4 regions of the Streptomyces sp. NPDC048191 genome follow, and region 1 is predicted to be linked to each of the others. Evidence: riboswitches for the same ligand, from Rfam matches in the RefSeq annotation. Region 1 holds a riboswitch; each other region holds the start of a gene.

Region 1 (7,245 bases):
TCTGCTGTTCCGTCGCGTACCGCACCAGGACCGCCCACGCGAACCGCGTCAGGTCTGATAAACCGCTCCAGCCCCTCGTCCCGCCACCGTTAGGGTCGATGCCGTGGCCACCAGTCCTCCGTTTCCGACGTACCCGCCGGGCCCCCACGGCCCCGTGCTGCTCCACCATCCGCACTGGTGGCAGCGCCGGTGGGTGCGGTACGGGGCGCTGATCACCCTGCTCACGCTGTCCGGTCTCGTCATCCTCGCGCTGGTGCGCAGACAGACCGGTACCGAGGGGTTCCTGGTCGGGCTCGGACTGGCCGTGCTGCCCGTGCCCTGGCTCATAGCCGCCTTCCGGTGGCTGGACCGCGTGGAGCCGGGCCCCTGGCGGAACCTGGTCTTCGCCTTCGCCTGGGGGGCGTGCGCGGCGGCGCTGATAGCCATCGTCGCCAACAGTTTCGCGACCAAGTGGATAGCCACCGCGACCGCCGATCCGGCCAGTGCCGACACCCTCGGCGCCACCGTGATAGCGCCCATCGTGGAGGAATCCGCCAAGGCCGCCGCCGTCCTGCTCGTCTTCCTCTTCCGAAGGCGTGACTTCACCGGGATCGTCGACGGAGTGGTGATAGCGGGCATCACCGCCACCGGGTTCGCGTTCACCGAGAACATCCTCTACCTGGGTACGGCCTTCGGGGCCGACCAGATGAGCGGCGGCCGCGGCATCGCCTCCGTCACCGCGGCCACCTTCTTCGTGCGCATCGTGATGTCCCCGTTCGCGCACCCCCTGTTCACCACCCTCACCGGCCTCGGCTTCGGCATCGCCGCGCTCTCCGCAGACGGGCAGCGCGTGCGCCGGGTGCTGCTGCCGGTCTGCGGGCTGCTGCTCGCGATGAGCATGCACGCCTTCTGGAACGGCTCCTCCACCTTCGGCGAGTTCGGTTTCTTCGCCGTCTACGGCGGGTTCATGGTCCCCGTGTTCGGACTGCTGACCTGGCTCGCCATCTGGACGCGGCAGCGGGAGCTGCGCACCGTGCGGGAGGAGCTGCCGGCGTATGTGCTGGCCGGCTGGCTGGGCCCGGCCGAGCCGTTCGCGCTCGGCTCGATGCGGGCGCGACGGACGGCCCGGGACTACGCCCGGCACCACCACGGCCGGCCGGCGGCGCGGACGGTGGCGCAGTACGAGGCGTACGCCACCTCGCTCGCGTTTCTGCGGCACCGGGGGCGCAAGGGGAAGGCCGGTGCCGACTTCGTGGTACGCGAGCGCGAGCTGCTGGACGAGCTGTGGCAGCGGCGGGAAGTGGCCCGGCCGGCCCTGGAGTACGGGGCGCGGGTGGCTGCGCCGCCCCGGCCGATGTACCCGGCGCCTGCGCCGCACTGGCCGGGGTACGGCTATCCGGCGGCGCCCTACTCGGTCTACAACCCGTACCGGTCGTAGCCGGGGAAGAAGCGGGCCGCAGGCGGACCGGGCGCCGGGCGGAGCCCTAGGCCGACGCCTCCGTCAGCCTCGTCACCTCCTCCTCCGACAGCTTCAGGTCGGCCACGCCCAGCAGGGCCGGGAGCTGGTCGGCCGTGCGGGCCGAGGCGATCGGGGCGATGATCGTCGGCTGGGCGGCCAGCCAGGCGAGGGCGACCGTGGCGACGGGGACGTCGTGCGCGGTGGCGACCTCGTCCAGGACCGTCAGGACCCTCTGGCCGCGCTCGGAGTCCGCGTACTTCGCCACCGAGCCCGCGCGGGCGCTGTCGACCTTGGTGCCGGGGCGGTACTTGCCGGTCAGGAAGCCCGAGGCGAGGGAGAAGTAGGGCACCGCGGACAGGCCCTCCTTGGCGACCAGGTCCTGCAGCGGGCCCTCGTAGGTGTCGCGGGAGACGAGGTTGTAGTGCGGCTGGACGGCGACGTAGCGGGCCAGGCCCTCGCGGTCGGAGAAGTCCAGCGAGGCCTTCAGACGCTCGGGGCTGATGTTGGAGGCGGCGATGTGCCGGACCTTGCCCGCCCTCACCAGCTCGTCCAGGGCGCCGATGATCTCCTCGACCGGCACCTCGGGCTTGTCGAAGTGGGTGTAGTAGAGGTCGATGTGGTCGGTGTCCAGGCGGCGCAGGGAGGCGTCGGCGGCGGCCTTGATGTTGGCGGCGGACAGGCCCTGGTACTCGGGGTGCTGGCTGACCTTGGTGGCGATGACGACGTCGGCGCGGTTGCCGCGGGCCTTGACCCACTTGCCGATGATCGTCTCGGACTCGCCGCCCTCGTTGCCCTCGATCCAGGCGGAGTAGGAGTCGGCGGTGTCGATGAAGTTGCCGCCGGCCGCCGTGTAGGCGTCGAGAACGGCGAAGGAGGTCGCCTGGTCCGCGGTCCAGCCGAAGACGTTGCCGCCCAGGGAGAGCGGGAAGACCTCGAGGTCGGACGAGCCGAGTGTGCGCAGAGAAGTCATGCTTCACGTCAACACCGGCGGAGGATGATCGCATTCCGCCGCCGGCGCCGGGCTTTCGTTCGGATCAGGCCGGAACCCCGGGTGATCCGAACGAGAGGCCCTGGTTCACGCGAATGTCACGCTCAGGGGTTGAGGCCCTTGGACCGCAGCCACGGCGCCGGGTCGACGGCGGTGGCCTGGCCGTTCGGGTGGACCTCCAGGTGCAGGTGCGGGCCGGTGACGTTGCCGGTGGCGCCGACCCGGCCGATGACCTCGCCGGTGGAGACCTTCTGACCGACGGAGACGCTGATCGAGGACTGGTGGCAGAACCACAGCTCGGTGCCGTCGTCCAGGGTGATGACGGTGCGGTAGCCGTAGGCGCCGGCCCAGCCGGCCTGGGTGACCGTGCCGCTGTGGACGGCCTTGATGAGGGTGCCGGTGGGCGCGGCGAAGTCGAGTCCGGTGTGGTAGCCGGAGGACCACATCGCGCCGGGCTGACCGAAGGTGCCGGTGATCGTGTACGAGACGACGGGCAGCTGGTACTGCTTGGCCAGCTCGGCCAGGCGCTTGGCCTCGGCGGCCTTCTTGGCGTCGGCCTCCGCCTTCTGCTGGGCGGCGGCGGCCTTGGCGGCGGCGTCCTTCTCCGCCTGGGCGGCAGCGTCGGCGGTCTGCTTCTCGGACGCGGCGATCGCGGCGGCGGTGGCCTTGCTCGCGGCCTTGCCCTTCTGCTGCTCGGCCTGCGCCATGATCCGGTTGCGCAGGGCCTCGCCGGCGTCACTGCTGTCGCCGCTGTCGGTGACCGCACCCGCCTTGCTGAGCCCGGTGGCGGTGGTCTTGGGCGCGTCGGAGGAGCCCTGGCCGAAGAGGTGGCTGACGGAGTCCAGGTCCGGCAGGGATATGGAGACCGGCGGCTTGCCGGTGTTGGCGCTGGCCATGCCGCCCGCGCCGACCGCGGCCATCACGCCGACGCCGAGGACGGTGGAGCTGCGCGCGAAGCCGCCGCGCTGCTTGGCGACACGGTGCCGGCCGCGGGCCTGGGCGAGGGAGTCCTCGGTGGGGTTCCACTCCTCCCAGGGGCCCTCCTCGGCGCGGTAGGCGCCGTAGCCGAAGGTCTCGGGCTCGGTCGGCGCGGGCACGAACGGGGCTTCTGGGGCAGGCCGGTTGGACGCCACTCGGGCGTTCTCCTTTCCTTCCTCCGCCTACCGGGTTAGCTGACGGGTTCGGAGCAGGAAGGTCTCCTACGCGCGTATACCGGGTGTGGACTCTGCGAGTTCACGACGGCGTCCGCGTGATTCACCCCAAGGTGGTGGTTCCCCGGTTCCCTTGCGGGATTCGGCGCGTGCGCACGGAGCCGCCTCTTGTGACGGCTGGGACGACCGCGCTGCGTTATCGAACGTTAATAGACCTGGCAGTCACTTTCCAAGCCGTTCGGCTTGATCATTAACGTTTTCGACGGCGGACTTACCATGCACGAGTACTGCAAAACGGGCGAGTTGGCCGGCGTACAGGAGTCTCGGCGCTTTTGATGGTGTCTCAGTTGTTATGCGGAGGGCTTCCGTCCGGTCACCCTGGGTGAAGACGATCAGGGCGTCGTACGGCGAGCAGGGCCATGTCGTCCGCCATCCCTCCCCCGGAGTGCCGCCGCACGTCGGCCGCGAGGTGGTCGAGCAGAGCGCCCGGGCCGGGGAAGACGCGGCCGGCGAGCCGCCGCCCCGGGTCGTAGAACCGGCCGCGCGCGTCCCGCGCCTCGGAGAGTCCGTCGGTGTGGAGCAACAGGGTGGCCCCGCGCGGGAAGTCCTCCTCCAGGGTGTGGTCGGGCCACATCCCGAGGTCGCCCATGCCGAGGGGCAGCGCGGGCTCGGGAGCGGTGAGCAGGCGAGCGCTGCCGTCGGCGAGCATCAGCAGCGGCGGCGGATGGCCCCGGTTGACGATCCGTACGACGCCTTCGCCGTGCGGGAGTTCGGCGAGGACGGCGGTGGTGAACCCCTCGAAGGCGTCGACACCCTCCCGCCGGGTGCCCTCGCGGGCCAGCGCCCGCTCCAGCCGCTGCGCCACCGCCTCCAGCGTCGTCTCCTGCTCGGCCGCCTCCCGGAACGCCCCGATCACCACGGCGACGGCGGCGACCGCGCCCAGTCCCTTGCCGCGCACGTCGCCGACGACCAGCCGGACCCCGTGCGGGCTGTCCTGCACCGCGTACAGGTCGCCGCCGATGAACGCGTCCTGCTGGGCCGCCTCGTAGCGGGCGGCGATCTCGAAACCGCCGATCCTCTCGGCCGGCTCGGGCAGCAGGGCCCGCTGGGCGGCCTCCGCGATCTCCCGGGCGGAGGCGAGCCGGCGGTCGCCGCGGCGGACCACACGGTTGATGGCGAGGGCCAGCAGGGCGACCGTGGCCACGGTGACGACGTCCGTGACGGTGGCCACGGCCGGATGCCCGCCGCCCGGGGCGCGCAGCGCGTACATGGCGGCCAGGGCCCCGATGCCGGTGAGGGCGGTGGTGCGCAGCGAGGACAGGGGCGCGGCGATCAGCGGAGCCGCGGCGAAGAAGGGGACGGCGGTGAACTCCCTCGGGGTGAGCAGGCCGTACAGCACACCGCAGGCGATGAGCAGGGCGGGCAGCGCGCGGACCGGCGAGCGCGGGGCCGGACGGCGTCCGTGCCGCACGGGCGCCGGCTCGTCGCCCTCGTCGCCGGGGCCGGGGTCGGGCACGGGGTCGCCGGGCAGCCGGCCCCCCGCCCTGGCGTACTGGCTCTCCTCCACCTCACCAGGGCGCACCACGTGTCTCCCACATGTCCGACGTGGCTCCAGCGTGGCCGGTGCGGGCCGGGCGGGCGACCCCGGTGACCCGAGCGGATGACCCTCCGGGACGGCCCCCGGGAAAGCGATGTGCATCCGGTCCTGCGCATGGCGTACACTGGAGACACAACGACGCGGGGTGGAGCAGCTCGGTAGCTCGCTGGGCTCATAACCCAGAGGTCGCAGGTTCAAATCCTGTCCCCGCTACTGATGGCCGAGGGCCGGAATCCAATGGATTCCGGCCCTCGGTGCTTTCCAGCTCCGAGGGGCGCCCCTTGAGGGGCGAGCGGTCGGGATCACCCCAGCAGATGCCGGTTCGGTGCCTTGGCCGGTCCCTCCAGCTCAGGCAGTACGACCACCTGCGCACCCCCCTTCACCAGAACCCCGGTGCCGTCGGCCCCCGCAACGAACGTGTCCGGCTCCCGCCACGCCGTGACCACCCGCCGCACCCCCGCCCGAAGGATCAGCTCGGCGCAGGGCGCGGGCCGCGAGGCCCGCCGCGCACAGGGCTCCAGGCTGCTGTAGACGGTGGCGGCAGCGAGCCTCGGATCCGCCGGGTCGATCTTCGCGAGCGCGGCCTCCTCCGCGTGCGCCACAGGGTCGTCCCCCTCGCGCGAGTGGCCTCGCGCGAGCTCCGTACCGTCCGCCGCGACCACCACCGCCCCCACGCTGAACGCCGTCTCCGAGGGCGGGCACAGCGCGGCGAGCTCGCAGGCGGTGCGCAGCCAGTGGCGGTCCGCGGCGCTGGGGAGCGGGCCGGCGCCGGGGGCCGTGGGCTCGTAGCGCATGAGGACCACGTCCTCGATCCGGCGGGTCTCGGTCAGGCGCAGCCGGCCGCCCTGGTATCCGCCGGGGCCGAAGAGGCGCGGGGCGGCCGGGTCGCCGACGAAGAGGGGCGCGAGGACCAGCTGGAGCTCGTCGGCGAGGCCCAGCTGAAGCAGCTGGGTGTGAATCGTGCCACCGCCCTCGACCATCAGCCGCCGCACCCCGCGCACGTCGTGCAGGTGGGAGAGCAGCGCCCGCCAGTCGAGGCCGGGGCCGAGCGGGACGATGTCGGCGGTGCCGCCGAGGCGGCGGGCGGCCTGCCGCGCACCCTCGTCGGTCGTGTAGACGAGCTTGTCGCCGCCGGTGTGCCAGAAGTTGGCGTCGGGGTCGAGGTCGCCGGTGGCGGTGACGGTCACCTTCAGCGGGTACTCCGGCCGGCCCTCCCGGACACGGGCGGCGCGGCGCTCGGCGGAGTTGACCAGCAGCCGCGGGTTGTCGGCGCGGATCGTGCCGGCGCCGATCAGGATGGCGTCGACCGAGGCCCGTACCGCGTCGACCCGGTCGAAGTCGGCCGGACTGGACAGCAGCAGACGGTCGGGGCCGGTGTCGTCCAGGTGGCCGTCCAGGGAGACGGCGGCGGACAGCAGCACGTACGGGTACGACATCGGCGCGGTCTCCCTGCGAAGTGATCCTTGGTTCAAGTTTGAATCAAACCTACACTGGCAGCATGACGACCCGCTGGCTCAGCCCCGAGGAGCAGCGCGCCTGGCGCGCGTACCTGGCCGCGACGCATCTCCTGGAGGACGCGATCGACCGACAGCTCCAGCAGGACGCCGGCATGCCACACCTGTTCTACTCCGTGCTGGCCAACCTCTCCGACGCGCCCGACCGGCGGCTGCGCATGACCGACCTCGCCGAGAGCCTGAAGATCACGCGCAGTCGGCTGACCTACGCGGTGAACCGGCTCGAGCGGGACGGGCTGGTGCGCCGGGAGGACTGCCGCTGGGACAAGCGCAGCAGCATCGCCGTGCTGACCGAGGAGGGGGTGGCCGTGCTGGAGCGTACGGCGCCGGGGCACGTCGAGACCGTGCGCGCCACCCTGTTCGACCGGCTCACGCCGGAGCAGGTGGGGCAGCTGGAGGAGATCTGTACGGGCATCGCACGCGGCCTGCAGGGCGGCGGCACCGAGTCCGGGACGGAGGACGTCCCCTGGCGGCGCCGTTCGTCCTGTTCGGGCACTTCGTCCCCACCGCCCGCGTGATCCTGCGCCACGCCCGGCAGCCGAAAAAACAATCGCTTT
Region 2 (7,245 bases), on a different contig from region 1:
GGACGTGGTGGTCACGGCCACCCTGTCCAAGTCGCTGGGCAGTCAGGGCGGGGTGGTGCTCGGCCCGGCGCGGGTGATCGACCATCTGGTCAACGCGGCCCGGACGTTCATCTTCGACACGGGCCTGGCCCCGGCGGCGGCCGGTGCGGCCCTCGCGGCGCTGCGGCTGCTCGTGCGGGAGCCGGAGCGCGCGGCGCGCGCCCGTGAGGTGGCCGCGGAACTGCACGCACGGCTGACCGCCGCGGGTCTGGAAGCGGTGCGTCCGGACGCCGCGGTGGTCTCCGTACGAGCTCCTTCCCCGGAGCAGGCGGTGCGCTGGGCGGCCGACTGCCGTACCGCGGGGCTGGCCGTGGGCTGCTTCCGTCCTCCTTCCGTGCCCGACGGCATCTCGCGGCTGCGGCTGACCGCCCGAGCGGACCTGTCCGGGGCCGAGATCGAACGCGCTGTACGTGTGATCGGCGAAACGCGACCATGAGTCGGCGTGACACGGCCGTGCCTCGAGCCGGAGTGGTCCGGCGTGATCCGAATGACTGCGTGTGATCGATTCTGATCAGATGGCGGTGACGAAACCGGTCCAGCTGGCGGTGGAGAAGAGCAGCGCGGGCCCGGCCGGGCTCTTGGAGTCGCGCACGGCGAGCAGTCCGGCCCAGGGGCCGGAGCGCGGCCGGGCCGTCTCCACGCAGTTGTTCGCTCCCGTGCTGTAGCTGCTGCGCAGCCAGCGCACGTCGTGCAGGTCGGTACTGGCAGGGACGTTCCGAGGCAGAGCGGTCATGGTGCCTCCTTACGCGCCGTCACCTATCCCGGCGATGTAGTCCAACGAGTCCTCGGGGGAAAGGGCGTGGAACCGAAGGGTGTCGAAGGCCTCGGTGTAGGCCATGAGGTCTTCTTTCCGTTCCAGGTAGAGGCTACTCGTCAAGTGGTCGAGAACAACCACGTCCAGATCAGAAGTGCTCGGAAATGAGAAAATAACGAAAGGCCCGGTGAGGCCGACATGCGCCCCGGCGCCGAACGGTAGTACCTGGAGCCGCACTTGGGGCAGGCGCGCCGCGTCCATCAGCCGCTCCAGCTGGCGGGCCATCACCTCGGGGCCGCCGACCTCGCGCCGCAGCACCGCCTCGTCCAGCACCGCGCTCAGCCTCAGCGGCCGTGCCGCGTGGAGCACGTCCTGCCGGGCCAGCCGCACCTCCACCAGCGCGTCCAGGTCTTCGTCGTCCAGGTCCCGCACGGCCACCCGGGTCACCGCGCGGGCGTACTCGCGCGTCTGCAGCAGTCCGGGCACGACCGTGGTCTCCAGGGTGCGCATCGCGCTCGCCTGCGACTCCAGGCTGATGAAGTCCCGGTACGTCGGCGGCAGTACCCCGCGGTAGGCGTGCCACCAGCGGTGCCGGTCGCCCGCCTCCTCGGAACCCGCCAGCATCAGCAGCAACTCGCGCAGCTGCTCGTCCCGCACCTCGTAGGCGTCGAGCAGTAACCGCACATCGGCCGGTTTTACACCGCTGGCACCGGTCTCGATACGGCTCACCTTCGACTGGTGCCAGCCGACCAGCCGGGCCGCCTCGCCGCTCGTGAGCCCAGCACCGGTACGCAGCATGCGCAGTTCGGCGCCCAGTTTGCGGCGGCGCACTGCCGGCCCGTTCTGCATGGGCTCCTCCTACTCCTTCCGGGCCGCCCAAATACGGTCTCGCGTCGTAGAGTTCACCGCATCGAGCGACAGATATATGCATATCTTGGTGGATCGCTCCCCGTGACCGCCCGGTGATGGCAGGCTGACGAGCAAGCACCAGTCCGGGACCGTACTCGAACCATCCGCTCCGTGTCGGACTGCGGTCCCGTGGGAAAGGGACGACGTCGCCATGGCAGACCATCTGGAAGCATCCGTCACTCTGCCGAGCGATCCCGCCTCGGTCTCCGCCGCCCGCACCTATGTCGTGAGCACGCTCGCGGAGTGGGGCCTGCCGTCGGACACCGAAACAGCCGACACCGTGCGGCTCATCGTCTCCGAACTCGCCACGAACGCCGTACAGCACACCTTCGGCCAGTCACCCACCTTCACGGTCGACATCGCGCTGGACCGTGACGAACACCTGCGCATCGGCGTCACGGACAGTCATCCGCGCTTTCCGAAGAGACTGCCCGCCGCCGTCCAGCAGGACAACGGTCGCGGCATGGTCATCATCCGCTGGCTGACCGCGGAGTGCGGTGGCAGACTCCGCGTCCGGCCCACCCGCGAGGGCGGCAAGACGGTCTCCATCGAACTCCCTTGGGCGGCCCCGGCGGAGCCGGTACCGGCGGTGCCCCACAGGGGCGTGGGGCTGTTCCCGAACGCGACCCCGCCGCGATGGGGCGCTCCCCCTTCCAGCGAAGCCGACAGCGCCGGAGCGGCCGGCCACGACCGCACTCCGGACCCGCCGTAGCACCCCGGACCGGCCCTGGCGTGCGGCCCGGCCGAAGGCCCCTCGCAGCAGCGCCCGGAAGGCGCCCGCGGCCGGGGTCGTCTCGTCCGGTCGGTAGGCCACCGAGATCGTCCGGTGCAGGCGACCCGCCTCCAGGGGGCGTACGCCGACGGGTGTGGCCGCGGTGCGGGCCACCATCTCCAGTACGACGTCCCCGCCCAGCCCCGCGCGCACACCACGGCGTACCCGGGCGTCGGCACCCGTAGCGACGGCGTGGCGCCCACGGCGGAGAGCAGGGCCTCGATCTCCCGGCGGGCCGCATGCTGCGGTGCCTTGCCGATCAGTGGCTCTCCGGCCGGCTCCGTCAGCGGCAGCCGGGACGAGACGCTGCTCAGGGCGTGTCCCGGCGCGGTCACCAGGACCAGTTCCGCCACCAGGACGTCCTCCGGACGCACCGACGACGGCACCGGCGAGACCTCGGCCGGGTGGTAGGTGTGGGTCAGCGCCAGGCCCATCTCGCCGGCGGTCGGGAAGGTGCCGCGCCTCAGCGCGCCGCCCGTCAGGCCGGTCAGCCGCGCCAGTGCGTGCCCGGGCCCGGTCCAGCCCGTCGAGGCCCCTCCCTCCCTGCCTCGAAGGCGCGGGAGGTGCCCCCAGACCCGCGCCACCAGCACCTCGCCGGCCTCGGCCGGCCGGGCCCCGCGGTGATGACGCCCCAGCAGAGCCGTGCCCGCCCCCCGCTCCGGCTTGGCCAGCTGCTGGGACAGCGCGGGCGGGGTGTTGCCGAGCCGGTCGACGGCCCGGGTGATCGAGCCGGCCTCCGCCACGGCCACCGGCGAGCCCGCAGGGGGGCACGCGCTGCCCCGGACGCTGCTGCTCGCGGTGATCGTGTGCGCGCCGGCACTGGTGCGGTTCCAGATGGTGACGCCGCTGGTGGACCGGCTGGCCAGGTGGTTGCGCCGGCCCCGGGCCGCCCGTGGGCTCCAGGCGGGCACCGGGGTGGCGCTGACGGTGCTGGGAGCGGCCCTGCTGCTGGAGCCGCTCCTTACCTGACGTCAGGTCAGCTGACCCGGCCGTACCAGACGCTCCTGGTCCAGATCTTCTGGAGCCTCACCACGTCCCCGGTCCTCGGCGCGTGCCAGATCTTCCCGTGACCGGCGTAGATGCCGACGTGGTAGACGTACGAACCCGAGTGGAAGAACACCAGGTCACCGGCCTTGCGGCGGCCGGCGGAGATGTGGTGCGTCCTGTTGTACTGCGCGGCGGCGGTACGCGGCAGGCGCTTGCCCGCCTTCTTGAACGAGTAGAGCGTGAGCCCCGAGCAGTCGAACCTGCGCGGCCCGGTGGCCCCGTACTGGTACGGGGCGCCCTTCTTGGAGGCCGCCACCTGCAGCGCTTTCGCGGCGACGCCGGCGGCCGAGGCCTCGGTGGCGAGACCGGGGACCGTGATCGAGCCGCCGACGGCGGCGAGGGTGAGAGCCGAGGCCGTGCCGGCCCGGGCCATGAGTGACGGGACACGATTGAGCGCAGTCATGCGCAACCCTTCGTCAGCCGCCTGTGAAGGATGACCTGTCGGATTCGGGCTGGCGAAGTTGCCCGGCCGCGTTGCCGCGGCTTCACCCCAAGGGCTGCTCGGAACCTCCGGCCGTCTGCGACGTACAGACGAACGTCCGTCCCGGCGACCCGTCTTGCTCGGGTCCTCCACTCCTGCCGATCCACTCCTGTCGACCGGTCATCCGGGCGGCGGCAGGACTCGGCGTCCGCCCGGACCGCCCCGCCGCGGTGGCGGGGGCTTGTCGTCGGACAGGGATCTTCACTCATGACTGTCGGAAAATCCCAATGCATCCGGGGATTTGTGGCGTTACTCACCACTCACCCGTTCGGGTGGACAGTGTCGTGTTCGAGGCGCCGTCAGGTCCCGGTCGTAGCCCCGGACCTGGGGCGGAGCGTGTTCTTCCGGTGCGTGCGACGGCGCGGTGCGCAAGTCGGGAGGCCCGAAAAACGATCCGGATATACACCGGTCGGCGGTACGTCGTTCGGGCCGTTTCAAGTCCGGTCCGAGCGGCGGCTGTCGACAGCACGGTCCGCCCGGCCGGTTCCGGTGTCCGGATCAGCCGTCACCGTCGGGCGGGAGCGCGACGCGCGCGGCACGACGCCGGCCGTCCAGCACCCGCAAGGCCCGTGCCAGCGTGTCACCGTGCAGCTCCGTCTCGCCCCGCCGGTGCATCAACGCGAGGGCGTCACGCAGCTCTGCGGCCTTGCGCACCAGGGCCTGGGCCGCGCGCAGTCCGCGATAGGTGTCCCCGTCGTGCGCGGGATTGATGCGGCCCAGCAGGTCGACCGCCTCCAGGTAACGGTCGATCAGATCGCCCTCGGCGCGCGTCAGCGCGGGCAGCGGCGGCAACTCCGGCAGCATCGGCGGCTCACCTCGCGTCCGGTGCGCCGGGCATGCTCCGCCGGCTGAGTACGATGCCGTCCACCAGCCCGTAGTCCACGGCCGCGGGGGCGTCCAGCACCAAGTCCCGTTCCAGGTCGCGGTGGACCTGCTCGGCCGTGCGCCGGGTGTGCCGTACGAGCATCTCCTCCGTCACGGCGCGGACCCGGGTCAACTCCTCGGCCTCGATGAGCAGGTCGCTGGGCTGTCCCTGCACCGGTTCGGCCAGCTGGGGCTGGGAGATCACCAGGCGCGCTCCGGGCAGGGCGAACCGCTTGCCCGGCGTGCCGGCCGCGATCAGCAGCGCCGCCTGGGACGCGGCCTGGCCCAGGCAGTAGGTGGCCACGTCGCAACTGACGTAGCGCATCGTGTCGTAGACGGCGGTCAGTGCGCTGAACGAACCGCCGGGGGAGTTGACGTACAGCGTGATGTCCCGCTCCGGGGCGGCGTGTTCGAGGTACATGAACTGAGCCATCACGTCGTTCGCGGCCGCGTCGTCCAGCGGGGTGCCGAGGAAGACGATCCGGTCCTCGAAGAGCTTGCCGTAGGGGTCGAGCGTGCGGGCGCCGCTGCTGGTGCGCTCGGTGAACTCTGGAAGGACATGTCGGGCGGACGCTCGGGACATGGGCATACCCCTTCTCATCGCACGGCCTCGGGTTGGGCTCGGCGTCTGTAAAAAATGTACAGGACGTACATAGTGCTGGCACCTAAACGTTCTCGTCCGCATGTCGAGCCGCGATCATCACAGAGGTTGATCCGCAGGACCCCAACCGCGTCGGCCTGTGCGTGCTCAATCTCACGGGGCAGCTCGTCCACCCGCTGGCCGCCGGTGGGTGTTCGCCCGATGACGGCGGCGAGCAGGCCGGCTCCCCGGATTGCCCGGATGCCGCCACGCCCGGCAGCCCGTTCCGCTACTGCGCGTGCGGGTGGGCGGAGGCCACGCTCAAGGGCGGGACGTGGTCTGGCCGGAGCGCACGTAGTGGCCGGGATCGCGTCCACGTGGGCCCAGGTGTGGCCTCACCTGCTCGCGGACGCCCTTTGGGTGCCGCTGGCCGGGTCGGCGCACTCCCGTGCCCGCCGCGTCGCGGCCCGGCACGCGGCCGTCATCGAGGCCGCGCTCCGGGGCGCACCGCGAGGAACTGCACCTCTACGTCGGCGACAGGCCCGGCCAGGGCTGAGCCGCACACCCTCACCCCCCCCGCGACCTTCAGGGGCTTCTCGCATGTCCAGGACGACCTGGCCACTGGTGAAAGGACCCTCATGGCCCGTCCAGGCAGGAGCGTCCTGCGAGCCGGGCGCGCCGGGCACCTGCGGCCCCGCAGGGTCAGTTGGGCCTGCGGGACCGCAGGGTCCCTCCGGCCCGCTGGGCCGCACGGCCAGGCCGGCCGTGATGGGAAGGATGGCAGCCCGCCCGCGGACTGGTCGTTCACTTACGGCGGCGTGACGTACACGTGCGGCCCGGCCAGTGGGTTCGCCCGTCGGCTCCTCGGTGCGACTGAACACCAGATAAATCCGGGCCTCCGCCGTCGACGCCGACGAGGGCCTGTTCCGCGAGCCGGACTGGCCACCGAAGACGAAACCGACTGATCGAGCTGCCCCCGCTGCTTCGGCAGCGGGGGCAGTTTCGTTTTTCAGCCAGCCATTGCTCCAGTGCGCTTCGCGAACTCGCGCACCCCTTCGATTCGGGTTGGCCCGTACAGAAGGCCGGCCGTCAGCGCGCGCAGGGCGGGCCGGCGAACCTCTTGCGGTCCCTCCTGTTCGACGCGCTGCAGGGCAGCGAACGTCTGCGATGCGTCGCCGAGCGCGTTCCACATGCGTGCGATGTCGGTCCACGCCCGCGCGCGTCGCTCCGCCGTCGGCATGCGGTCGACGTCCAGCCCGGCCGCGATGTCGACGCCCTCGTCCGGGGTGCCGAGGGCGTTCAGCACGCTGATCCGGTACGCGTCCACCTGTGCGCGGGTGGCCTCCACGGTGAACAGGCCCTCCACAGCTGGCCTGCGGTCGACTTCCTCTCCGGCCTCTTCCATCAGGGCCAGCGCGGTCGTCCGGTCCTGGCCAGTGGCTGCCGAGTAAGCGCCGGTCAGGAGCAGGGTCGTACGGACCGCGGCGGTCTGGGCGTGAGCTGGGTCCAAGTCGGCGGCCTCCTTGGTGAGCAGGCTCACCGCGGCCGTGGAGCGGCCCGAGCGGCGCATGGCGATCGCCAGCTGCCGGGACGCCTCGCCGACGGCGACCGGAATGCTGCTGGAGCGTGCGGCCGACAGCGCGCGGTCGGCGGCCACCCACGCCGAGTCCGAGTGCTGCTTGTTGGCGAGTTCGGCGGCCAGCACGTAGGAGCGGGCCAGCGCCAGGTTCGCCTCGTCCCGGGCCTGGCCTTTCGATACGTCTCGGGTCGCCTCCGCTGCCGCGATCAGCGCAGGCAGT
Region 3 (7,245 bases), on a different contig from region 1:
CCCGCGGCTACGCCTACAAGGAGATCGCCAAGCAGCTGTTCATCTCGGTGAAGACGGTCGAGTCCCATGTCTCGGCGGTCCTGCGCAAGCTGCAGCTGTCCAACCGTCATGAGCTGACCCGCTGGGCGACGGCCCGCCGGCTGGTGTGACCCCTGCGGCCCGCCCCTACGCCACCCTGGTCGCCCCCGCGAACGGCATGAGGTCGACCGGGGCCAGCCGGACGGGTGCCGAGGGGTTGGGGGCGTGGATCATCTGCCCGTTGCCCACGTAGATGCCGACATGGCTGACGCCGGAGTAGAAGAACACCAGGTCCCCGGGCCGGAGTTCGGAGCGGGAGACGCGTCGGCCCGCGTTGATCTGGGCGTAGGTGGTGCGGGGCAGGGAGATGCCGGCGGAGCGGTAGGCGGCCTGGACCAGGCCCGAGCAGTCGAAGGCGTTCGGGCCGGTCGCCCCCCACACGTAGGGGCTGCCGAGCTTGGCGTAGGCGTAGGAGACGGCCATCGCGGCGCGCGCGTTCGTGGCCGACGCCGCCTGCTCCAGCGCGTCCCGGGTGTCCGAGGCCGACCGGGAGGCACGGCCCGGTGCGCCGGTGCCGTCACCGGTGACCTCGCTCTGCTGCTGCGCGGTGAGCCGCGCCAGCAGCCGCCTGGCCTCGTCCAGCTTGCCGGTGATGGTCTGCTTCTGGCGTCGCAGCTGCGCCTGCCGGGACCGCAGCGACGTCAGCTCGACGCGTGCCGCGCCGCGCAACTGCTCGATCTCCCGCAGCTGTTCACGCACCTGTGAGACGGCGGCGGCCTGCCGGTGACCGGCCCGCTCCGCGAACGCGGCGTCGTCCAGATACTGGTCGGGATCGCCGGACAGGGCCAGTTGCAGGGCCGGGGCGAAGCCGCCGTCGCGGTACTGCGCCGCCGCGAACGAACCGAGCGCGTCGCGGGCCGTGTTGAGCTTGTCCTGCTTGCGGGCGGTCTCGTCCCGCAGCGTGTTCAGCCGCCGCTGCGCGGTGGCCGCCTCGTCCTTCGCGCCGTCGTACTTCTCGGTCGCGGCCTCGGCCTCCTGGTACAGCTTGTCCACCTTGGCCTTCACCTGTGCCGGCGTCAGCTGTGGCTCGGCGTGCCCCGTCCCGTCGAACGCCGTGGCGGTGGCCGCGCCCGCCAGGGCGAGTGTGGCGGCCGTCCGGGCCGCGGGGCCGCCCATCGGGTGTTGCCGGGGCTTGCGGTGCGCTGCCACCTGGACCGTCACGTCCTTCCGTACGACTCGTACGACCGAGGTCCGACCGGGCGGATCGAGCGACTGGTCCGGTACGTCGCGTCCGGCGGCGGCCCGCACAGGGGAAGCGGGCCACCGCCGGACCTTTCTCGGCGGTGGTGGCCGACTGCCGCCCCTGGCCCGGGCGGCGGTGGGGAGTCGGTCACCTGGGGCAGGACGCTAGGCCGCGCTGTGACGGCTTGGTAACGCGGTGTACGGAACTGGTCCGGACGGATCGGGTTGTGACCGTATGTGACCAGACCTCCGTTCTGGAGTCGTCGCCTTCACACAGCGTGGTGACCGAAGTGCGGAATGCGGGACGAGCGGGAGGCGGGAGTGCTATGGGCCGCATATATGCAAGATCGCCGACGGGGTCGTCGAGCGCTGCGGCAGGGCCGGTGACAGGCGGCCCACCCGCCCCTGGTTAGGCTCCGGCCCCATGGACGCACTCATCCATCTCTTCGTCGGCCTGCACATCATCGGCATCGCCGCGCTCCTCGGCGGTTTCCTCACTCAGATGAAGGCGATGGGCCAGGGCACGGCCCGGTTCGTGCCCGGGATGCTGCACGGCGCGCTGACCATGCTGGTCACCGGCGTGGTCCTGGTCGGCCTCAACCAGGCCGACGACCACCACGTCAACACCATCAAGATCGGCATCAAGCTGGCCCTGCTGATCGTGATCCTCGGACTCGTCTATGTGAAGCGTGACGAGGAGAAGATCGACAAGAACGTGTTCGGGCTGGTCGGCGCGCTGACCATGGCGAACGTCTTCATCGCCGTGCTGTGGACCTGACGGTCACGCGTCGCCGCCGTCGGCGCGGACCGCGAGCACCGCACCGGCGGCGACCGCGAGCCACACCGCCACGGCCACCCACAGCAGCACCTGCCCCGGCGGAGTGAGCCACGGGATGCCGAGGGCGGTCGCGACGGACAGCATCGCCACCGCCGTCATCCCCATCGGGAACGCGGTCGACCACCGGCGCATGTCGTAGCCGCGCCGGGGCCGCGCCGCCTCGGCCACCAGCAGCGTGAGGTACCAGGCCAGATCCAGGACGAGCAGCACGACCGTCACCGTGCGCAGCACGTCACGGTCGTCCCCGTCCCACAGATACAGGCCGCCGTCCCCGGCGACGAGGAGTCTCGCCCCGGCCAGCGCCGAGATCGCGAGCGCCCCGCCAGCGATCCAGTGGTCGCCCCCGCCCTCCAGCACCTCCCGGACGTCGAAACGGGCCAGGGCGAGGCCGTAGAGCGCCAGACCCAGCCAGAACAGCACCAGCGCGGTGTGCGCGAGCCACGCCGTGCGCTCGGCCGCGGCCAGCGTGGCGGCCAGCACGGCGAGCCCCTGTGTGGCCACACAACACAGGAACACCGAGCCCGGCATGCGCCGCCTCCAGTGCCATACGACCAGGACCAGCAATGCCGGCCAGAGCAGTGCCGCGAGTGCCAGCAGCGCCGCGGCCAGGGTCCGCCCGCCCAGCGTCGCGAACCCGGTGCCGAGCACCGCGGTCGCGGCGACGGCGGTGAGCGCGCCGGGGCTGCCCGCATCGGCCGCCCAGCGCCGCCGGTCGCCGAGCAGCCGCAGGACGAAGTCGGCGGCCAGCGCGGCCCAGGCGACACAGGTCAACGCCAGCGCCACCCGGGAGAGCGTCTCCGCGCCGGTCAGATGCAGTCCCACCGACAGGATGCCGGTCGCCATCACGGCGGCCCCGGCCGCGGGGGGCCGCTCCGCCCACCACACACGCAGAGCTGAGATGCCGGGCATGCGCCCGATGCTAGGGAGCGGCACGGCCCCCGGCCGTGAAGGGCACGCAGGCGTCCGGCGTAAAGCGCCGGCACGCGTGCGTGGCCCGGTCAGCCCGGGCGGACCACGCTGTGAATGATCGACTCTCCGCCGTAGTAGATCGACTCCTCGCGGACGTACGCGCCCGGCTTCGGGGCGTGGATCATCATGCCGTTGCCTATGTAGATGCCGACGTGGCTGATGTCGTCGTAGAAGAAGACCAGGTCGCCGGGGCGGGCGTCGGCCAGGGAGACCGTGGTGCCCGCGTCGACCTGGTCGTACGTGGTGCGCGGCAGTGTGACGCCTGCGGCCCTCCAGGCGGCCTGGGTGAGGCCCGAGCAGTCGTAGGAGTCCGGGCCGGTGGCGCCCCACACATACGGCTTGCCGATCTGCGCGCGGGCGAAGGCGAGCGCCTTCTCGGCCTTCGTGTCGTAGGAACTGGACGTAGTGGACCCGGACGAGCCGGAGTCCGTCGAGCCGGAGCCGGAGCCCGACCCCGTGGACGAGGACGAGGACGAGGACGACGCGGCCTGCTGCCGCGCTGCCTGTTGCTTCGCCAGCTCGGCCGCCTTGCGGGCCGCCTCCTGCTGCTTCTCCCGCTCGATGGCGGCCAGCCGCGCCTTCTCCTGGGCCGTCAGCTGCGACAGCAGTTCGCGCGCGGTGGCCAGTTTCTTCTGGACGGTGGACTTCGCGGACTGCAGGTCGTGCTGTGAGTCGGTCAGCGTCTGCAGGCTCTGCGCGGCCTCCCGCCGCTTCTTCATGGTCGCGGCCTGCTCGCCGATGAAGTCGTCGACCGCGCTCTTCTCCCGCGAGGTCAGCCGGTTCATCAACTGGGTCTGGTCGAAGTAGTCCTGCGGGTCGTTCGCCAGCAGGAAGGTGGCCGTGTCGGGGGCGGCGGCGCCGGTGCGGTACTGAGCCGCGGCGAAGGAGCCCAGCTCCTCACGGGCCTTGTTGAGGCGTTGGGTGCGCCGGGCGACATCGTCGCGCAGGGCGTCGACGCGTCCCCGCTGTTTGCCGGTGCGCTCCTTGGCGGCGTCGTACTTCTCGGTCGCCGACTCCGCCTGGCGATAGAGGTCGTCGACCTTCTTCTCGACCTCTTCCAGGCTCGGCTTGGCGTGATCGGTGCTCGGGGCGGCCTCGGCGGTCTGTGAGAAGACGGCCATGGAGGTGAGGGCGGCGGTGGCGAGGGCGGGGGTGCGCATGCCCGATCCGAGGGTCCCGCCGGGGCGCGGCTTGCGATGCGACGCCAAGGGAGGCGACTCCTTCCAATGGGCCGCCTACCGGGTTAGCTGTCGGGTTCGGGCGGTGGTTCGGAAGGGTTGCCCTACGGCGTCGTCCCTGGCGGGAGTCGGCCGATTCACCCCAAAGTCGGTGGGTCCCCGGCTCCGGGCACCCGCAGGCGCGCCGGACTCGGCGGGGGCCGCGCGGTCCGGCGAGGTTCGCCGGTAGGGGTCGTACGGCCCGGACGCACGCTAGCCAACTCGTGTGACTCCTGTGAAGGTTGGTGCGTGATATGTCCGATACATTTTCGTGACCTGGGGCCGGTTTCGCGCCTGCGTCACTGCACGCTTCCCCTGCGTGAGTGGGCCTGTCATTGGGCGGTTCCGCTGCGTGAGCAGGGCTGTCACCGGGCGGTTCCGCTGTGTGAGCGGGTCCACGCCCGTTCGGCGGTGAAGATCAACTCTCTTGCGGACCGGCCATGTTCCGGGGACGGCGACCGGTTGTCGGTGGGGCACCCTAGACTCGTAGAGCGATGAGCAGCCTCTTTGACGACAGCTTCCTGGCGGACCTCCAGCCCCCTCGCGGGCACGGGGAGGAGCCCCCGCCGCCGCCCGAGGACGACCACGCTCCGGAGCCGCTTCCGGACGATCTGTTCGGCGGGAAGTTCGACGTGCCGCCGGACCGGGACGCCTACTACCGCGACGGCGCCCCCCGTCCCGCGATCGACACGGCGGCCCTCCTGCACGGGCTGAACGACAACCAGCGCGCCGCGGTCGTGCACGCCGGCTCCCCGCTGCTCATCGTCGCCGGCGCCGGCTCCGGCAAGACCCGCGTGCTCACCCACCGCATCGCCCACCTGCTCGCCGAGCGGAACGTGCACCCGGGCCAGATCCTCGCGATCACCTTCACCAACAAGGCCGCGGGCGAGATGAAGGAGCGCGTCGAGCAGCTCGTCGGCCCGCGCGCGAACGCGATGTGGGTGATGACCTTCCACAGCGCGTGCGTGCGCATCCTGCGCCGGGAGAGCAAGAAGCTCGGCTTCACGTCGTCGTTCTCCATCTACGACGCCGCCGACAGCAAGCGCCTGATGGCCCTGGTCTGCCGCGACCTGGACCTCGACCCCAAGCGCTTCCCGCCCAAGTCCTTCAGCGCCAAGATCAGCAACCTGAAGAACGAGCTGATCGACGAGGAGGACTTCGCCGCCCAGGCGGCCGACGGCTTCGAGAAGACCCTCGCCCAGGCCTACGCCCTCTACCAGTCGCGGCTGCGCGAGGCGAACGCCCTCGACTTCGACGACCTGATCATGACGACGGTCAACCTGCTGCGCGCCTTCCCGGACGTCGCCGAGCACTACCGCCGCCGCTTCCGGCACGTCCTCGTCGACGAGTACCAGGACACCAACCACGCCCAGTACGCGCTCGTCCGTGAACTCGTCGGCACCGGCGCGCACGACGAGGACACCCCGCCGGGCGAGTACGACCTCCCGCCCGCCGAGCTGTGCGTCGTCGGTGACGCGGACCAGTCGATCTACGCCTTCCGGGGCGCGACGATCCGCAACATCCTCCAGTTCGAGGAGGACTACCCGAACGCGACGACGATCCTGCTGGAGCAGAACTACCGCTCCACGCAGACCATCCTGAGCGCGGCCAACGCGGTCATCGAGCGCAACGAGTCGCGCCGCCCCAAGAACCTGTGGACCAACGCGGGTGCGGGCGCCCGGATCACCGGCTATGTCGCCGACACCGAGCACGACGAGGCGCAGTTCGTCGCCGACGAGATAGACCGCCTGGTCGACGCGGGCGAGGCCAAGGCCGGCGACGTCGCCGTCTTCTACCGCACCAACGCGCAGTCCCGTGTCTTCGAAGAGGTCTTCATCCGCGTCGGCCTGCCCTACAAGGTCGTCGGCGGCGTCCGCTTCTACGAGCGCAAGGAGGTCCGGGACGTCCTCGCCTACCTGCGCGTCCTCGCCAACCCGGAGGACTCGGTGCCGCTGCGCCGCATCCTCAACGTGCCCAAGCGGGGCATCGGCGAGCGCGCGGAGGCGATGATCGACGCCCTCGCCCAGCGCGAGAGGATCAGCTTCCCGCAGGCGCTCGGGCGCGTGGACGAGGCGTACGGCATGGCCGCGCGCTCCACCAACGCGGTCAAGCGGTTCAACACGCTGATGGAGGACCTGCGGACGATCGTGGAGTCCGGAGCCGGACCGGCGACCGTCCTGGAGGCCGTGCTCGAACGCACCGGTTACCTGGCCGAGTTGCAGGCGTCCACCGACCCGCAGGACGAGACCCGCATCGAGAACCTCCAGGAACTCGCCGCCGTGGCCCTGGAGTTCGAGCAGGAGCGCGGTGAGGGCGAGGCGGTGGGGCTGGCCGACTTCCTCGAGCAGGTCGCCCTGGTCGCCGACTCCGACCAGATCCCGGACGAGGAGGACGGCGACGGCGTCATCACTCTGATGACCCTGCACACCGCCAAGGGCCTGGAGTTCCCGGTCGTCTTCCTCACCGGTATGGAGGACGGCGTGTTCCCGCACATGCGCGCCCTCGGCCAGACCAAGGAACTGGAGGAGGAGCGGCGCCTGGCGTACGTCGGCATCACACGTGCGCGCGAGCGGCTGTACCTCACGCGGTCGGCGATGCGCAGCGCCTGGGGCCAGCCGTCGTACAACCCGCCCTCCCGATTCCTGGAGGAGATCCCGCCCGCCCATGTGGAGTGGAAGCGGACGGGAGCGGCGGCACCGGTGTCCTCCGGCCCGGCCTCCGGGATCGCGGCCTCGCTGTCCTCGTCCCGCTCACGTTCCTCGGCGGCGGGTGCCTCCGGGTTCGCCACACGGCGGGCCTCCGACAAGCCGGTGGTGTCCCTCGCGGTCGGCGACCGGGTCAACCACGACCAGTTCGGGCTCGGCACGGTCGTCGCGGTGTCGGGCGCGGACGACAAGGCCCAGGCGACGATCGACTTCGGCGACGGCAAGCCGAAGCGCCTGCTGCTGCGGTACGCGCCGG
Region 4 (7,245 bases), on a different contig from region 1:
GTCATCAGGCTCGTGGCCTCGGCCTGCCGGCACTCGGTGTACCGCATGGCCGCCGGCGGGTCGTCGTTGCCCAGCGAGCCGAAGTTGCCGTGGCCGTCGACCAGCGGCACGCGCATGGAGAAGGGCTGGGCCATGCGCACCAGGGCGTCGTAGATCGACGCGTCGCCGTGCGGGTGCAGCTTGCCCATGACCTCGCCGACGACACGCGCGCACTTCACGTAGCCGCGGTCGGGACGCAGTCCCATCTCGTTCATCTGGTACACGATCCGGCGGTGCACCGGCTTGAGGCCGTCACGGGCGTCCGGCAGGGCGCGCGAGTAGATGACCGAGTACGCGTACTCGAGGTAGGAGCCACGCATCTCGTCCACGACGTCGATGTCGAGGATCCTCTCCTCGAACGAATCGTCGGGCGGCGGGGTCTTCGTGCTGCGGCGGGCCATCGCTGCCTGGCTCCTTGCTGAAGCGTGGGACGGATCTGACGCCGACCATTGTGGACCGAGGCACTGACAACCCGTGCCACGACCCGGTCCCGGCGGACTTCCCGGCATCCCGGGTGGGTCCGTGGCAGGCTACGGGATCCGCTGTGGGCGTACGTCCCGCGGGAACTTCGCCGGGGCCCCGCACACGTTGCATACAGTGGCAGGAACGGCAGGAAAACCGCGGTTTCCACAACCGCCTCCGCTCGCGAAGGGATGTACATGCCCATGGGTCACACGACCACAGCCGAGGCAGGCTCCGGGGGCCTGACTGCGACCGAGCACCGGCTGGCCAACGGTCTGCGGGTGGTGCTCTCCGAGGACCACCTGACCCCGGTGGCGGCGGTCTGCCTCTGGTACGACGTCGGCTCCCGCCACGAAGTCAAGGGGCGTACCGGCCTGGCTCACCTTTTCGAGCACCTGATGTTCCAGGGCTCGGCGCAGGTCAAGGGCAACGGTCACTTCGAGCTCGTGCAGGGCGCCGGCGGCTCGCTCAACGGCACCACCAGCTTCGAGCGCACCAACTACTTCGAGACCATGCCCACCCACCAGCTGGAGCTCGCCCTCTGGCTGGAGGCCGACCGCATGGGCTCGCTGCTGGCCGCCCTGGACGACGAGTCCATGGAGAACCAGCGGGACGTCGTCAAGAACGAGCGCCGCCAGCGCTACGACAACGTGCCCTACGGCACCGCCTTCGAGAAGCTGACCGGGCTGTCGTACCCGGAGGGCCACCCGTACCACCACACGCCGATCGGCTCGATGGCGGACCTGGACGCGGCCACGCTGGAGGACGCCCGCCAGTTCTTCCGCACCTACTACGCGCCGAACAACGCGGTGCTCTCCGTGGTCGGCGACATCGACCCCAAGCAGACCCTCGCCTGGATCGAGAAGTACTTCGGGTCCATCCCGTCCCACGACGGCAAGCCCCGGCCGCGCGACGGCGCCCTGCCCGACGTCATCGGCGAGCAGAAGCGCGAGGTCGTCGTCGAGGAGGTCCCGGCGCGCGCGCTGATGGCCGCCTACCGGCTGCCGCACGACGGCACGCGCGCGTGCGACGCGGCCGACCTGGCCCTGACCGTCCTCGGCGGCGGCGAGTCCTCCCGCCTCTACAACCGGCTGGTGCGCCGCGACCGCACGGCCGTCGCGGCGGGCTTCGGCCTGCTGCGCCTGGCCGGCGCGCCCTCCATGGGCTGGCTGGACGTGAAGACCTCCGGTGACGTCGAGGTGCCGGTCATCGAGGCCGCCATCGACGAGGAGCTGGCCCGGTTCGCCGAGGAGGGCCCCACGCCCGAGGAGATGGAGCGCGCCCAGGCCCAGTTGGAGCGCGAGTGGCTGGACCGGCTGGGCACGGTGGCCGGCCGCGCCGACGAACTGTGCCGGTACGCCGTCCTGTTCGGTGATCCGCAGCTCGCCCTCACCGCCGTCAAGCGCGTCCTGGAGGTGACCCCCGAGGAGGTCCGGGAGGTCGCCGAGGCCCGCCTGCGGCCCGACAACCGTGCCGTCCTGGTCTACGAACCGAAGGCCCCGGAGCAGGCCCCGGACGCCGACGTCCCCGAGGACCCGGAGCAGGAAGCCACCGTAGAGGCCGGTAACGAGAACGAGGAGACGGCCAAGTGACCGAACTCGCCACCATGGACTTCCACCCCCAGCCGCAGCCCGGCGCGGCCCGGCCGTGGGCGTTCCCGGCCCCCGAGCGCACCGCGCTGGACAACGGCCTGACCGTGCTGCGCTGCCACCGCCCCGGCCAGCAGGTCGTCGCCGTCGAGGTGCTGCTGGACGCGCCCCTGGACGCCGAGCCGGCCGGCCTGGACGGCGTCGCCACGATCATGGCGCGCGCCTTCTCCGAGGGCACCGACAAGCACTCCGCCGAGGAGTTCGCCGCCGAGCTGGAGCGCGCGGGCGCCACGCTGGACGCGCACGCCGACCACCCCGGCGTCCGGCTCAGCCTGGAGGTCCCGGCCTCCCGCCTGGCCAAGGGGCTCGGCCTGCTCGCCGACGCCCTGCGCGCGCCCGCCTTCGCCGAGAGCGAGGTCGAGCGGCTGGTCCGCAACCGCCTGGACGAGATCCCGCACGAGCTGGCCAACCCCTCCCGCCGGGCCGCCAAGGAGCTCTCCAAGGAGCTGTTCCCGGCGGCCTCGCGCATGTCGCGCCCGCGCCAGGGCACCGAGGAGACCGTCGAGAAGATCGACGCCGCCGCCGTACGCGCCTTCTACGACCGGTACGTCCGCCCCGCCACGGCCACCGCGGTCGTGGTCGGCGACCTCACCGGCGTCGACCTGGACGCGCTGCTCGGGGACACCCTGGGCGCCTGGACCGGCACCCCCGGCCGGCCGCGGCCCGTGCCGCCGGTGACCGCCGACGACACCGGGCGCGTGGTCATCGTGGACCGGCCCGGCGCGGTCCAGACCCAGCTGCTCATCGGCCGTGTCGGCCCCGACCGGCACGACCGTGTGTGGCCCGCCCAGGTGCTCGGCACCTACTGCCTCGGCGGCACCCTCACCTCGCGCCTGGACCGCGTCCTGCGCGAGGAGAAGGGCTACACCTACGGAGTGCGCGCGTTCGGGCAGGTCCTGCGCTCCGCCCCGGACGGCACAGGCGCCTCGATGCTCGCCATCAGCGGCTCCGTGGACACCCCCAACACCGGTCCCGCGCTGGAGGACCTGTGGAAGGTGCTGCGCGTCCTCGCCGCGGACGGCCTGACCGACGCCGAGCGGGACGTGGCCGTGCAGAACCTCGTCGGGGTGGCGCCGCTGAAGTACGAGACCGCGGCGGCCGTCGCGAGCACGCTGGCCGACCAGGTCGAGCAGCACCTGCCCGACGACTTCCAGGCGACGCTCTATCAGCAGCTGGCGGCGACGGGCACGGTGGAGGCCACGGCGGCCGCCGTGAACGCCTTCCCGGTGGACCGCCTGGTGACCGTCCTCGTCGGTGACGCCGCCCAGATCAAGGCGCCGGTGGAGGCGCTCGGCATCGGTGAAGTGACCGTGGTGGCGGCCGAGTAGACGTCCGCCGCCGCGGCGCCCGCGTACGACCGGACGGCCGCACGCGCGCGTGGGCCCTGACGACCTACGGGCCGTCAGGGCCCCTGCTGTTCCACTCCCTTCCCCAGATGCCCGATTTGGGCCGGAGGTTGCCTGTCTGCCCTGTGGGATGCGCTACAAAAGCCCGGATCCGTTTGGGGTTGGAAAGCAGGCTTCCGTAGCGTCGTCCGGGCTGTTCGTCAGGCAGTACGCCGCGCCCGCGGCACCGGACAGCCATCGCCGAGTCCCCGCACGGCGCGAGCCAGGGGAGCCGGGGACCCACGCAGTCCCTGGGGTGAATCGGGCGCCCGCGCGAGCCGTGGGTGCCCGTAGGAGACCTTCCTGCTCCGAACCCGTCAGCTAACCCGGTAGGCGAGAGGGAAGGAAAGGACCAGCCACTTCATGGCGTTCATGTGCGCCACCGGGAAGCACCGCAAGCCCGGCCGGGTCAAGCGCACCACCGCTCAGGCGGCCGGTATAGCGGCCCTCACCACCACCGGCGTCATCGGCACCCTCGCGGCCTCCCCGGCACTGGCCGCCGAGAACACCGCCGAGCAGACCGGTCTCACCCCGGTGGTCAGCGTCGGCGACGACATCGCCGAGCAGATCGACGCCCAGGCCGCCGCCCAGAAGCAGGTCGCCGAGCAGAAGGCGGCCGAGGAGGCCGCGGCCAAGAGGGCCCAGGAGATCCGCGAGGCCAGGGCCCGTGCGGCCCGCGAGGCCGAGCGCAGGCGCCTGAACGCCTTCGTCGCCCCCATAGCGGACTCGTACGTCTCCACGGGCTACAAGGCCAGCAGCTCCCTGTGGTCCTCCGGCTCGCACACCGGCATCGACTTCCACGCGGCCAGCGGCACGCCCGTGCACGCGGTCGGCTCCGGCACCGTCGTCTCCACCGGCTGGGGCGGCGCGTACGGCAACCAGATCGTGATCAGGATGGCCGACGGCATGTACACCCAGTACGGCCACCTGTCGTCCATCGGTGTCACGGCCGGCCAGCACGTCACCCCGGGGCAGCAGATCGGCCTGTCCGGCTCGACCGGCAACACCACCGGCCCGCACCTCCACTTCGAGGCGCGTACGACCCCCGACTACGGCTCGGACGTGGACCCCGTCGCCTACCTCCGCAAGCACGGTGTGAACGTCTGACCGACACCCGCACGGCATCCTAGGCCCCGGCTCACCGAGCCGGGGCTTTCGCCGTTTTCCGACGGGTTCCCCCGAGCCGCTGACCAAAAAATATCCATGGATTCCGGCCCGCCGTCGGAAATTCCGGCCCATTGGAATAGAGTCACGGAACAGGCGTCCATCGTCGGCGTTTCACGGGGATTAAGGCGGAGGTCGGTCATGCGCATTCCGGCGCACTCGGTATGCACGGCGATCCGGGACGACATCGTCGCGGGTGTCCACGAGCGCGGCGGCCGCCTCACCGAGGAAGTCCTCGCCCGCCGCTACGGCGTCTCGCGCGTCCCCGTCCGCGAGGCCCTGCGCACCCTGGAGGCCGAGGGCTTCGTGGTGACCCGCCGGCACGCGGGCGCGTGCGTGGCCGAGCCGACCGAGCAGGAGGCCGCCGACCTGCTGGAGATGCGCCTGCTGCTGGAGCCGCTCGGGGCCGCACGGGCAGCCCAGCGGCGCACCGAGGCCCATCTGAAGGTGCTGCGTGGCCTGGTCAGGCTGGGCCAGGAGCGGGCCAGGAGGGGGCACAACGATGATCTGCGCTCCCTGGGCGGCTGGTTCCACGAGACGCTCGCCCAGGCCTCCGGCAGCCCCTCGCTGACCGCGATGCTGACCCAGTTGCGCCACAAGATCGCCTGGATGTACGCGGTGGACGCGCCGCACAGCCCGGTGGAGTCCTGGGCGGAGCACGGCGCCATCGTGGACGCGGTGGCGCGCGGCGACGGCGAGCGCGCGCGGGCGGTCACGGCGCTGCACACCGAGCGTGCGACCGCCGCGCACCGGCTGCGTTTTTCCGGGCCCGTCGAAGGTGTGAGGACTTCGCAACACGCCGTAAACATGTCGAGCGTCCGGCATTAACACGGGCGCCGTATACAAAGAAGTGTTATTCGGCGGCGCCGTATTTCCGCTGCCTCTTATTCCGGTGTGCGCGCAATGGGCCGGAAAGTCGAAGCCGCGCCGCCCGAAAAAGGGCGACGCGGCTCCGGTGTGTCAGTGCGCTGGAGTTCAGACCGTCTCGGGCAGTTCCTCGAGGCCCTCGGCGACCAGCTTGGCCAGCCGGTCCAGGGCGGCGTCCGCGCCCTCGGCGTCGGAGGCCAGGACGATCTCCTCGCCACCCTGGGCGCCCAGGCCCAGGACGGCCAGCATGGAGGCCGCGTTGACGGGGTTGCCGTCAGCCTTGGCGATCGTCACCGGGACGCCTGCGGCCGTGGCGGCTCGGACGAAGATGGAAGCGGGGCGGGCGTGGAGGCCCTCGGCCCAGCCGACGTTGACGCGGCGCTCAGCCATGTGTTGCTGCCCTTCAGTCTTCAGGGTTGTCTAGACCAGTTTCCCATATCGTGAAGCATGCCCGGATCGGACCTTCGTCCTGTCCCCGAGCGGCGTCGGACCGCGGCCTCGATCCGACGTGTCGTCCCCCACAGACTGCCCCGCGACGTTGTCGTACGCGAGCCGTACTCTGGGGCCCATGCAGACCCCGGCGGACCGGCAGGACCGGCACGAGTACCCCGCCCACTGGGAGGCGGACGTGGTGCTGCGCGACGGGGGTACCGCGCGCATCCGGCCCATCACCATTGATGACGCCGACCGCCTGGTCAGCTTCTACGAGCAGGTCTCGGACGAGTCGAAGTACTACCGCTTCTTCGCGCCGTACCCCAGACTCTCCGCCAAGGACGTCCACCGCTTCACGCACCACGACTTTGTGGACCGGGTGGGACTCGCGGCCACCATCGGCGGCGAGTTCATCGCCACCGTACGCTATGACCGCATCGGTGCCGACGGGATGCCCGCGTCCTCGCCCGCCGACGAGGCCGAGGTCGCCTTCCTGGTGCAGGACGCCCATCAGGGCCGCGGGGTCGCCTCCGCCCTGCTGGAGCACATCGCGGCCGTCGCCCGCGAGCGCGGGATCCGCCGTTTCGCCGCCGAGGTGCTGCCCGCCAACAACAAGATGATCAAGGTGTTCACGGACGCCGGCTACACCCAGAAGCGCAGCTTCGAGGACGGCGTCGTGCGCCTGGAGTTCGATCTCGAGCCGACCGACCGCTCCCTCGCCGTGCAGCGCGCACGGGAGCAGCGCGCCGAGGCCCGGTCGGTACGGCGGCTGCTCGTGCCCGGCTCCGTGGCGGTCGTCGGCGTGGGCCGTGCGCCCGGCGGGGTGGGCCGCAGCGTCCTCGGCAACATCCGCGACGCGGGCTACGGCGGCCGGCTGCACGCCGTGAACAAGGCCTTTCCCGAGGACCTCGCCGAGGTCGACGGGGTGCCGGCCCACCGGTGCGTGCGGGACATCGAGGGCCCCGTCGACCTCGCCGTGGTCGCCGTACCGGCCGAGTACGTGCCCGCCGTGGTCGCCGAGTGCGGGGAGCACGGGGTGCAGGGGCTCGTGGTGCTCTCCGCCGGGTACGCCGAGAGCGGGCCCGAGGGGCGCGAGCGGCAGCGGGCACTCGTCCGGCAGGCACGCGCGTACGGCATGCGGATCATCGGCCCGAACGCCTTCGGGATCATCAACACCGCGCCCGGCGTCCGGCTGAACGCCTCCCTCGCCCCGGAGATGCCCCGCACCGGACGCATCGGGATGTTCG

The links. A riboswitch is a leader RNA that binds a small molecule or an ion and turns the genes downstream of it on or off. The one in region 1 is predicted to bind cyclic di-AMP.
Positions count from the first base shown of each region.
Region 2: another riboswitch for cyclic di-AMP. It lies ahead of AB0D93_RS23295 (C40 family peptidase); the one in region 1 lies ahead of AB0D93_RS00070 (M23 family metallopeptidase).
Region 3: another riboswitch for cyclic di-AMP. It lies ahead of AB0D93_RS11790 (NlpC/P60 family protein); the one in region 1 lies ahead of AB0D93_RS00070 (M23 family metallopeptidase).
Region 4: another riboswitch for cyclic di-AMP. It lies ahead of AB0D93_RS28210 (M23 family metallopeptidase); the one in region 1 lies ahead of AB0D93_RS00070 (M23 family metallopeptidase).

Region 1 is NZ_JBEZMO010000001.1:19,011-26,255, forward strand. Features, by position in the region: gene trmB (tRNA (guanosine(46)-N7)-methyltransferase TrmB) at 1-58, shown strand, start outside; gene AB0D93_RS00060 (PrsW family intramembrane metalloprotease) at 104-1,417, shown strand; gene AB0D93_RS00065 (aldo/keto reductase) at 1,464-2,408, opposite strand; gene AB0D93_RS00070 (M23 family metallopeptidase) at 2,531-3,559, opposite strand; cyclic di-AMP (ydaO/yuaA leader) riboswitch at 3,567-3,735, opposite strand; gene AB0D93_RS00075 (PP2C family protein-serine/threonine phosphatase) at 3,951-5,159, opposite strand; tRNA gene AB0D93_RS00080 (tRNA-Met) at 5,314-5,387, shown strand; gene AB0D93_RS00085 (dihydrofolate reductase family protein) at 5,477-6,610, opposite strand; gene AB0D93_RS00090 (MarR family transcriptional regulator) at 6,673-7,206, shown strand.
Region 2 is NZ_JBEZMO010000014.1:150,366-157,610, forward strand. Features, by position in the region: gene AB0D93_RS23265 (8-amino-7-oxononanoate synthase) at 1-475, shown strand, start outside; gene AB0D93_RS23270 (DUF397 domain-containing protein) at 551-772, opposite strand; gene AB0D93_RS23275 (helix-turn-helix transcriptional regulator) at 782-1,642, opposite strand; gene AB0D93_RS23280 (ATP-binding protein) at 1,854-2,414, shown strand; partial or broken gene AB0D93_RS23285 (LysR family transcriptional regulator) at 2,436-3,277, opposite strand; partial or broken gene AB0D93_RS23290 (LysE family translocator) at 3,249-3,443, shown strand; gene AB0D93_RS23295 (C40 family peptidase) at 3,451-3,924, opposite strand; cyclic di-AMP (ydaO/yuaA leader) riboswitch at 3,927-4,065, opposite strand; gene AB0D93_RS23300 (hypothetical protein) at 4,501-4,806, opposite strand; gene AB0D93_RS23305 (ATP-dependent Clp protease proteolytic subunit) at 4,814-5,449, opposite strand; gene AB0D93_RS23310 (XRE family transcriptional regulator) at 6,456-7,245, opposite strand, start outside; gene AB0D93_RS23315 (helix-turn-helix transcriptional regulator) at 7,232-7,245, opposite strand, start outside.
Region 3 is NZ_JBEZMO010000005.1:278,487-285,731, reverse strand. Features, by position in the region: gene AB0D93_RS11810 (response regulator transcription factor) at 1-149, shown strand, start outside; gene AB0D93_RS11805 (NlpC/P60 family protein) at 166-1,227, opposite strand; gene AB0D93_RS11800 (hypothetical protein) at 1,685-2,038, shown strand; gene AB0D93_RS11795 (tellurite resistance/C4-dicarboxylate transporter family protein) at 2,042-3,007, opposite strand; gene AB0D93_RS11790 (NlpC/P60 family protein) at 3,097-4,275, opposite strand; cyclic di-AMP (ydaO/yuaA leader) riboswitch at 4,283-4,451, opposite strand; gene pcrA (DNA helicase PcrA) at 4,779-7,245, shown strand, end outside.
Region 4 is NZ_JBEZMO010000020.1:39,721-46,965, reverse strand. Features, by position in the region: gene AB0D93_RS28225 (DNA topoisomerase IV subunit A) at 1-440, opposite strand, end outside; gene AB0D93_RS28220 (pitrilysin family protein) at 699-2,093, shown strand; gene AB0D93_RS28215 (pitrilysin family protein) at 2,090-3,478, shown strand; cyclic di-AMP (ydaO/yuaA leader) riboswitch at 3,725-3,886, shown strand; gene AB0D93_RS28210 (M23 family metallopeptidase) at 3,899-4,642, shown strand; gene AB0D93_RS28205 (GntR family transcriptional regulator) at 4,841-5,527, shown strand; gene AB0D93_RS28200 (HPr family phosphocarrier protein) at 5,675-5,956, opposite strand; gene AB0D93_RS28195 (GNAT family N-acetyltransferase) at 6,135-7,245, shown strand, end outside.